Regions from separate parts of the Pseudoduganella sp. GW821-FHT05F09 genome, predicted to be linked through region 1. Evidence: predicted binding sites of a transcription regulator. Region 1 holds the regulator's gene; each other region holds the start of a gene.
The links. Region 1 encodes FNR, which switches genes on or off when oxygen is low (the NO sensors DNR and NnrR bind a similar motif). Its sites were predicted from a motif close to TTGATNNNNATCAA; they were not measured.
Positions count from the first base shown of each region.

Region 2: the regulator FNR is predicted to act here: its motif matches at 1,884-1,897, upstream of AC07S4_RS03490 (MBL fold metallo-hydrolase RNA specificity domain-containing protein).
Region 3: the regulator FNR is predicted to act here: its motif matches at 1,564-1,577, upstream of AC07S4_RS20595 (agglutinin biogenesis protein MshI).

Region 1 is NZ_JBWKSD010000001.1:1,077,596-1,080,866, reverse strand. Features, by position in the region: gene AC07S4_RS04555 (PAS domain-containing sensor histidine kinase) at 1-1,102, opposite strand, end outside; gene fnr (fumarate/nitrate reduction transcriptional regulator Fnr) at 1,171-1,941, opposite strand; gene AC07S4_RS04545 (alpha-L-fucosidase) at 2,056-3,271, opposite strand, start outside.
Region 2 is NZ_JBWKSD010000001.1:814,966-818,236, reverse strand. Features, by position in the region: gene AC07S4_RS03495 (thymidine phosphorylase family protein) at 1-392, opposite strand, end outside; gene AC07S4_RS03490 (MBL fold metallo-hydrolase RNA specificity domain-containing protein) at 419-1,780, opposite strand; gene AC07S4_RS03485 (universal stress protein) at 2,031-2,873, shown strand; gene AC07S4_RS03480 (universal stress protein) at 2,906-3,271, shown strand, end outside.
Region 3 is NZ_JBWKSD010000006.1:187,817-191,087, reverse strand. Features, by position in the region: gene AC07S4_RS20600 (MSHA biogenesis protein MshA) at 1-574, opposite strand, end outside; gene AC07S4_RS20595 (agglutinin biogenesis protein MshI) at 571-1,515, opposite strand; gene AC07S4_RS20590 (DUF6701 domain-containing protein) at 1,671-3,271, opposite strand, start outside.

The sequences.
Region 1 (3,271 bases):
ACCATTCCAGCGCGGCCCACACGCCCAGCTGGTCCAGCACGCTGGGGCGCAGGTCGGTAATCACGCGGCGCACGGTTTCGATGGCGCTCTGCACCAGGTCCGCCGTATCCGCCAGCAGCGGCTCGGGCGTGCTGCCCGCCGCCACCGCCCGCTCCTGCGCCACCAGGACGTAGGCGCGGATGCCGGTCAGCAGCCCGCCCAGTTCGTCGTGGATTTCCTGCGCAATGCGCTTGCGTTCTTCTTCCTTGATGCGTTCCTGGTGCGCGCCCAGGCGGCGCAGCTCGTCCTGCGACTGGCGCAGTGCCTGCAGCAGCTGCTGGGACTTCTGCTCGGCCAGCTTGCGCTCGGTAATGTCGCGTACCAGGCCGGTGTACATGCGCTTGCCGCCCAGCGTCATCTCGGCCACCGACAGGTCCATGGGGAAGACGCTGCCGTCGCGCCGCAGGCCCTGCACTTCGCGGCCCTTGCCGATTATGCGTTTTTCGCCGGTGGCGCGGTAGTGGGACAGGTAGCCGTCGTGCGCGCTGCGGTGCGGCTCCGGCATCAGCATATTGATATTGCGGCCCGCCACTTCCGCCTCCCGGTAGCCGAACATGCGCTCGGCGGCGGGGTTAAGGCGCTCCAGCATGCCGTTTTCGTCGATGGTGATGATGGCGTCCACCGCCGTCTCGAACACGGCGCGCATGCGCGCTTCGCTCTCCTGGAGCGCCTGCTCGGCGGCCTTGCGGGCGCTGATGTCGTGGATGGTGGCCATCACCATGGTCTGGCCGTCCGGGCTGCGCAGCGGCGACAGGCTGACTTCGACCGGGAATTCGCGTCCCTCCCGGTGGCGGCCGGACAACTGCGCGCCGGCGCCCATGGCGCGCGGGCGCGGCTCGGCGCTGTAGCCTTCGCGCAGCGCCTGGTGGCCGTGCCGGAAGCGTTCGGGTATCAGCGTCTCCACCGGCAGGCCCTGCAACTGCTCCTGCGTGTAGCCGAACAGCGCTTCCAGGGCCGGATTGGCGAGCGCAATGGCGCCGCCGCGGTCGACGATGAGGACGGGGTCGGTGGCGGCAGCCAGTAGCCAGGCCAGGCTTTGGTCGGCGATGGGGGGATTTTGCATGCCGCAATCATACGAGGGATGCACGCCCCGGTAAAGCCTCGGCGCCCGTGCGGCGCGGCCGCCCGCAGTCAGGCGGCCTGCTGCTCCGGCGCCAGACGGCCGGAGGCCAGGTCCTGCAGGCCGGCCAGGTCGAGTATGCGCAGGTCGCGGTTGTTCAGGCTGATCCAGCCAGCCTTGCGGAAACGCGCCAGCAGGCGGCTGATGCTCTCGATGGTCAGGCCCAGGTAGCCGCCGATGTCCTCGCGCGACATGCGCAGCTGGAAGCTTGCAGGAGAGAAGCCGCGCGCCGCGTAGCGGGCGCCCAGCGAAGTCAGCATCAAGGCCAGGCGCTGTTCGGCGCGCATATTGCCCAAAAATAGGGCAACAGCCTGCTCGCGCTGGATCTCGCGCGCCATGACGCGGTGGAACTGGTGCATCAGCTCGGGTACTTGCGCCACCAGTTCCTGCAGGCGGTTGAAGGGGATTTCGCACACTTCGCTGTCTTCCAGCGCCACCGCGCTGCAGCTGTGCTGGCCGGTGCCTATCGCTTCCATGCCGAGCAGGTCGCCGGCCATGTGGAAACCGGTAATCTGCTGTTCGCCGCGCTGGTTCACCTGCGCGGTCTTGAAATGCCCCAGGCGCACCGCGTACAGGCTGCCGAAACCCTGCCCCATGCTGAACAGCTGCTCGTCGCGCTGCACCTTGCGGCGGCGCGAGATGATCTGCTCCAGGCGGTGCATCGATTCCTCGTCCAGGCCCTGCGGCAGGCACAGGCGGTTGAAGCTGCACAGGCCGCAGCGCGGCTGGGGCTGCGGCCGCGCTGGGTTGGAGGATGCGATGTGGATGGTGGCGGTGGTCATGGTCGGCTCCGGTGCATGGGCTGCGCTGTCGATGCGGACAGTATCGCGTGCACCGGGCCTGGGCGGTATCGGGTATTCCGGCCAGTTGCTGTAGGGGATCCCCTACAATCCGGCTCAGAAGGTGATTTTCAGGGCCGACGGTGCCCCGGCCAAGGCGCCGGGAGCGCTGGAAATGCCCTCCACGGTCAGGCCTTCCTGGGTCTGGCGGAACGGCAGCGCGCCGTCGCGGCCCAGCTGTTCCACGCCCTTCACCTTGCCCGCGCCCGGGCCGAGCACGCGCAGCACCACCGAGCCGTCGCGCGGCGCGCCGATGGCGTAGACCGCCGCCCCCTTGGCCGTGAAGCGCCACGATTCCTCGCCGAACTGCTTCCAGGGCCGGGTGCCGTAGATGGCCTCGCCATTGGTGTCCAGCCAGGCGCCCACGTCCAGCAAGGTGCGCTGCTGCTCCTCGGGGATGGTGCCGTCCGCCTTGGGCGAGAGGTTGAGCAGGTAGAAGCCGCCCTTGCTCGCCGTGTCCACCAGGCGGCCGATAATGGCGGCGCCGCCGGCCACCTTCATGCCGTTGGTGTAGCCCCAGGTGCTGCCTATGGTGTCGTCCACCATCCACGGGCCGGGGCGGATGTCGGCCGGCGAACGCACGCCTATTTTTTCAAAGTCGATGATGGAGCCGACCTGCCTGGCGTCGTCATTGCTGGGCGCGTAGGCAACGAACTTGGTGCTGATCGAGACTTCCTTGTTCCAGGCCTGGGCGCGGTTGTAGTAATAGGCCGCCAAGCGCAGCTTGAGCGGGTCCAGCACGCGCAGATTGACGCCGTTGTCGAACCACAGGATGTCGGGCTGGTACTGGTCGATCAGCTCCAGGTTGCGGTTCACCCAGTCGGTGAGGAAGCGCTCCATGGCGGGCTGGCTGCGGTCGGCCACGTTGTAGAACGCGGCCCACTCCGGGTCGTACAGGTCGGCCTTGGCCGCTTTCAGGCGGGCTTCCAGCGCTGGCGGGGGATTGATGAAGGTGAAATTCTCCACCCCGTGGTTGGATACGCCGAACTTCATGCCCTCCTTGCGCACGGCGGCCGCCAGTTCGCCGATCAGGTCGCGCTTCGGTCCCATGCGCTTGGCGTTGAACGGCGTGACCCGGCTGTCCCACAGTGCGAAATTGTCGTGGTGCTGGGCGGACGGCATGACAAAACGGGCGCCGGCCCGGCGGAACAGCGTGGCCCACTGCGCCGCGTCGAACTTCTCCTGCTTGAACTTGGGGATGAAGTCCTTGTAGCCGAAGCGTTCCGGCGGGCCGAAGTTGGCGGTGTGCCAGGCCAGGTCGGCGCCGTACATA
Region 2 (3,271 bases), 260 kb from region 1:
AGCGCCGCCAGTTCGATTTCCGAGTAGCGTCCGTCCGCCACGTCGCGCACGATGCCGGCGGCCGCTTCGGCCCCCAACGGCCGCCCGTAGATCTTGGCCCGCACCGCCGACAGCGACAGCACCGGCCGCGCGTGCGCCACCCGCAGCGGCTCGCCGTCGGCGCCGCCCAGCGCGCGCCAGGCCGCTTCCGACAAACCCAGCTGGTACAGGCCGATCAGGCTGCCGTGCACCACGTTGAGCGTGGCCAGGATGTGCGCGTCGCCGCGCCAGACCTCGATGCGCGAGCGCGCCTCGAAGCCCTCCGACTTGCATACCGGGCTGTCGCTGCGCAAGTAGACCACGGGCTCCTGGTAGGTGTCGATGCCCAGCCGGTGCAGCAGCAGCCCGGCCATGGGCGCACCGCCATCTGCCGCGCGCTTCACGCCAGCTCCTGCCGTTCCAGGTAGTCCGGCACCCGGCAGTCCCAGTGCAATTGCTCCTCGATGCGGTGGCGCAGCGCGTCGGCCGCGGCCGGTTCGCCATGCGTGATGAAAGTGCGTTTGGGCGGCTGCTGGAAATGGCCCAGCCAGCTCAGGATTTCCCCCGCGTCGGCGTGCGCCGACAGGTTGTCGATCTGACGCACGCTGGCGCGCAGTGGCACGTACTCGCCGTGGATCTTGATCTCGGGCACACCCGCCAGCATTGCCGCGCCGCGCGTGCCGCCGGCCTGGAAGCCGACAAACAGCACGGTGTTGCGCGGATCGCCGGCGAAGGCCTTGAGATGGTGCAGCACCCTGCCCCCGGTCGCCATGCCGCTGGCCGCGATGATCACCATGGGCAGCTGCCGCTGGTTGAGCGCAATCGATTCCTCGACGCTGTTGACGATGTGCGCCGCGTGGCACATGGCCTGGCATTGGCCGTGGTCCAGCCGGTGCAGCTTGCGGTGCTTCTGGTACAGCGCCGTGGCGTCGGTGGCCATGGGGCTGTTCAGGTACACCGGCAGCGACGCCGGCAGCCGGCCTTGCTGCTTGAGCTGGTGGATGGCGTACAGGATGGACTGGGCGCGTCCGACCGCGAAGGCAGGAATGATGGTGACGCCGCCGCGCGCGGCCGTCTGGCGTATGGTCTCGCCCAGCAGCACGGCGGGATCGGCGGGGTCGTGCAGGCGGTCGCCGTAGGTCGATTCCAGCACCAGGTAGTCGCAGCGGGCGACATGGCTGGGTTCGGCCATGATGGCGTCGTGCAAACGCCCGAGGTCGCCCGAAAAGGTGACCGTGCGGGTGCCGTCGGTTATCGTGGCGATGGCCGCGCCGAGGATGTGGCCGCCCAGCGCCAGTTGGCCGCACAGCTTGCCGCAGATCTCGAACGTCCTGCCGAAGGGCACCGGTGAAAAATAGCGCAGCGCGTTCAGCGCGTCGTGCTCGGTGTACAGCGGCAGCGCCGGCGCATGCTTGGAATAGCCGTGGCGGTTCGCGTGGCCGGCCTCCTCTTCGAGCAGGCGGCCGCTGTCGGGCAGCAGCAGCTTGCACAAGTCGAAAGTCGCTTCGCTGCAATAAATCCTGCCCCGGAAGCCGTTCTTGACAAGCAGCGGCAGATAGCCGCTGTGGTCCAGGTGGGCGTGGGTCAGCACCACCGCGTTGATGTCCGCAGGCGCCACCGGCAGGTCGGCCCAGTTGCGCAGCCGCAAGTTCTTATAGCCCTGGAACAGGCCGCAGTCCAGCAGCATGCGCGCGCCGCCGGCGGTGAGCAGATATTTGGAACCGGTCACGGTGCCGGTCGCCCCCAGGAATTGCAGTTGCATGGTCGTCCCCCAGTGTGCACGCTGCAGGACGGCACGGCATGGCCGTCCTGTTAAGCGGCCACATCACTCTATCGGCCGCCTGCGGGCGCGTCAGCCCCGGAACTTGATGCAGATCAAAGTTTTCGCCAAAAAGGGCCGGCGGCGGCCGATGCGGGCAAATTTGATCTGCATCATAAAAATTCCGCATGGGCTTTGGTAGCCTGAAACTCTCTCCCATCGATTGCATGCGGCGAATTTCAAGGAGCTTGCCATGTCATACAAATCCATCCTGGTCCATGTGGATCAATCATCCCACGCCACAGCGCGCATCGAGTTCGCTGCCGAGCTGGCGCGCAGGCAGGAAGCCCACCTGACCGGCGCGGCGCTGTCCGGCCTGGCCATGGACTTCTACCGCAGCGGCGGCATGACCTGGGGCGCACCGGTGCCGCAGGAAGTGTTCGACAAAGTGAAGGAAGACAACCGGCTGGCGCTGGCGCAGTTCGACAAGCTGGCCAGCGCCGCCGCCATCAGCTATGAAACCCGCTACACCGACGACGACCCGGACTTCGGCCTGGTGCAGCAGGCGCACTACGCCGATCTGGTGGTGCTGAGCCAGACCAGCCCCGACACCAGCGGCCCGCGCTTGCTGCGCAGCCTGCCCGAGTATGTGGCGCTGAACGGCGGCCGGCCGGTGCTGATGGTGCCTTACGCCTGCGTCTTTACGCATCTCGACCGGCATGCGCTGGTGGCATGGGACGGCAGCCGCGCCGCCACGCGCGCCATCACCGACGCGCTGCCGCTGCTCAAGCGCAGCGCCCAGGTCACGCTGGCGGTGTTCGACGCGGAGCGGCAGTACGGCGTGCACGGCGACGTGCCCGGCGCCGATATAGCGCTCTACCTTGCGCGGCACGGAGTGAAAGTGGAGGTGCAGCAGCACGCCACGGCGGACGGCATCGACGTCGGCAGCGCCCTGCTGTCGCTGGCGGCCGACCTGAGCGCCGACCTGCTGGTGATGGGCGCCTACGGCCACCAGCGCTGGAGCGAGATCATCCTGGGCGGCGTGACGCGCCGGGTACTGCAATCGATGACGCTGCCCGTGCTGATGTCGCATTGAACGGCGGCGCATCGCCCCTCAAAGGAGTGTCCATGGCATACAAACGGATTTTGGTGCATGCCAGCCTGTCGCCGCACGCCGCCGCGCGCATGGCGCTGGCGGCGCGGCTCGCGCTGGCGTGCGATGCGCACCTGACAGGGCTGGCCTGCACGGGCGTGTCCCGCTACGCGCTGCCCGCCGACGCCGCGCGCCTGCCGCCGCAGGCCGCCGAGCGGCTGGCGTTGTGGCGCGCAGACGCGCGCGCGGGCCTGGAGGAGTTCGAAGCGGCCGCACTGGCTTGCGGCCTGCGCCAATATGCGCCGCGCCTGGCAAACGATGTGGCGGAAGAGGCCCTGCTGCACCAGGCCGCCTTCCACGATCTCGTCGTACTGAGCCAGGGCGGACCGGAGGAAGATCCG
Region 3 (3,271 bases), on a different contig from region 1:
GCGCGCCCGGCACGGCCGCAGCGGGCTTGGGCTGGTTCATCTCCAGGTGGCCGAAGCTGGTGCCTTTCAACACCGGCTCACGCGACAGCCCGCCCAGATAGCCCGGCAGCAGGCTGGCCTGCAGGGTGCGCCCCTGCAAGCCGATCTCATTGCCCGCGCCGACGATCTGCACGCCGGTCAGCCACAAGCCGTTGACGCGGCTGCGCGCAAACGCCTTGAAGTAAGCCGAGTAGCCGCGCGTGTTGCCGAACTCGCCCTTGTCCAGTATGGCCGACACGCCCAGCAGCGCGCGGTTTTCGGCCTCGGCCTGGTCCAGTTCCTGCTGCACCGTGGCGCTGCGCTGGCGCGGCGCCAGTTCAGTCAGCGCGGCGGTCTTGCGGGTTTCACTCTGCGCCAGCTCGCTCTTGACGGCGGCGGCCTGCGCCTCCAGCGCGGCGGCGCGCTGCTTTGCCACCATGCCGGCGGCCAGGCCGGCCAGCAGTACAACGCCCAGCACGCCAGCCAGGGCGGCGGCGGAGAAATAGTTCTTCTGCTTGAGGAAGCGCGGATTGAAGAGATTGATCTGCTGGCTCAAGGGCGGCCTCCTTCATCGCGCAGGGCGGCGCCCAGCGTCATGAAGTAGCGCGCCTGCTGCGCCGGGTCGCGCAGTTCGGGCACTTGCTCCAGGTCCAGCACACTGTCCAGGTCCAGCACTTCCACCGGCAGATACAGGTTGCGCGACAGGTAGTCGTGCAGCTCCGGACTGCCGGTCGGCGCCAGCACCAGCTTGGATACTGCGACATGGCTGAACTGCCGCTCGAAGTGGTCCAGCGAACGCTGCAGCTCCAGCGTGATGCGGTCGTGCAGCTGCTGCTGCTTGCCGCTGTCGCCGATCAGCAGCTGGGCCAGCGTGATGTCCATGCGGCGCGCCAGGTACAGCTCGCCGCCGAAGGTGACCGTCAGCAGGCCGCCGTCCATGTCGAACGACAGCAAGGCCACGCCGCGCCCTTCCGGCTCCAGCATGGCTGAGATATTGCGCTGGGCCATTTCAGGGATGTCGATGACGTCCAGGCAGACCTTGCTGCCCGCGAACAGGTTCTGGCGCGGCTCGATCACGCTATTGCGCGCGGCCACGGCAAACACCTGGTGGTTGTGGGCGGGCGCGTTCTTGGCCACCGGCACATCCAGCACGTCCACGGTGGCGTCGGCTACCGGAAAGTCGATCATGTCTTTCAGGCGCCAGCTCACCGCCGTCTTCAATTCCTCGGCCGGCACATTGGGCGCTTCCAGCATCAGCAGCTGGTATTCGCCCATGCCCAGCACGCTCGAGCACTGGTACTGCGCCGTGTTCAGGTCCTTGTGCAGACGCGCCAAGGCCGCGCCGGCCTGCTCGCGCGCGCCTTGCACAAACAGCGCCGTCCGGACAGCGGGCTTGGCTTCGCGGCGGCGCTCGACGCGCGCAGCCAGCACGCCGTCCGCATAGAGCGCAATGGCAAGCCAGCCGTCTTTTTTCTTCGCTTTTCCCCAAAAACCCATAAAACCGTCTCAATATTTAGCGATGCATTCACAAACCGTCGCAGTGGCTTGATTATATTCAAGATTCCTGCCGCGTCGAGGCCATATTTCATCCCTTGAAACAACTTTCCCCTGCTTTTTTGCCGAATGGAGACAAAAAGCACATTGCAAGCCGGTCAATGCATTTCCCTCAGGTAAATGTATGGCGCGCGGTAGGTGCCGTAAGTGAGCCGTCCATAGACGCCGGGCAGCCAGACCGGCTTGGCAGGCATCACATTCGTGCTGCCGTAATTGCCCGCGCCCGGCGCCGCCAGCCGGATGGTCGCCGCGCCTTTTTGCAACGTCACCGTGGCGGCGGACATGGAGGCCAGCACGGCCTTGCATTGCGCACCGTTTGCCAGCGTCTTGGTACAGCTGCTGAACACCAGGTCGGTGCCGGCCAGGCTGCTGGCGTTGTCGCTGATGCTCAGTTGCCAGCCGCTGCTGCTGAAGAATTGCGCCTGCAAGTCCAGCGGCATGGGCAGCAGCTCCGAGCCATAGCCATGGCTGGCCACAAAGCGGCCGCTGACGATCACCAGGCCACCCTCGATGGCGCCGCTGATCTTGGAGGTGACGGCGTCGGTGCCGCTGGTCTCGGTGCCGCGCAGGAAGATATTCGTCGGCGCGATGGTGCTGGCCGCATTTACCGTTGGAAAGGTATAAACCGGCGTAAGCGTAGCGATGCCGTCCACAAAGTTGCTTGCGGCAACGGTGGCCGCGCTCAGCACCGAACCGGTCGGCGTGCTGGGCGGATTGGCGCTACTCCCCTGCGCGGCGGAGAAAGCCGTCAATGCCGCCGCCCTGGCTAAACTGCCGCGATAGTTGACGGTGGTGGCGCCGAGCGCATTGCGGGCCAGTAACTGCACCGGGAACGGCTGCTTCGAATAGGCCGCGCCGTTCACGCCAGCCGCGCACGGCAGCAGGGTATGGCAGTCCAGGGTCCGCGCAGGAACGGTGTCGAAATGGTGCGGGTAGAAGCGGCCAACGTTGACCGGCAGCACGTCAATGGGGCCCGTTCCCAGATAATCCAATGCCTGCACGCTGAGCCGGATAATGCCGACGTCGTCAAAGGCAAAATCGCCGCTGGCCACGCCACTGCTGAACCCGCCGAACGTGCCGCGCAGCACAACCGTCGGGGCCATATCCACAAAGTATTCACCACTGGCATCGGTCGCCACCCTGGCCGTCTGCGTGAGGGCCAGCGGGTCGTCTTCGCGGCCGAAGTTGGGCGTTATCACGGGCACGCTGCCTCCGGACATGGCTTGCACCTGCACCCGGAAATTCGATCCCGCCGGTACGAAAGCGCCATCGCTCAAGGATGCCGCCGGCCAGCCCGCCTGGTTGTTGCGGGACGGCGTTATGCCTACGCTGGTGATGGTGGCCAGCCGCAGTTCGCGCGGGCGCGACACGAACGGATCGGTCGTGCCCAGCTTGCCGGCCTGGTCGATGGCCAGCAGTTCAATCCGGCCGGCGTCGGCGTAGTTGAACTCGTAGATCGCCGCGCTGGTGGGCGAATTGGCCGGCAGCACCACATCGCGGAAAGTGTTTCCCCACTCGGCCGCACTGGCGGCTGGCACCAGGCCGCTCTGTGCGCACAATTCCAGCGAAATGGCGGACGCGCCGCGCGGGTTAAAACTGGCCTTGCGTCCGTTGGCGGTGGCAGGATTGTGGCAAGACAATGCAAACTTCATTTTAACCGTGGTGTCGCTGGTGGCCAGGCTGGTCGGCACTTCGTTTA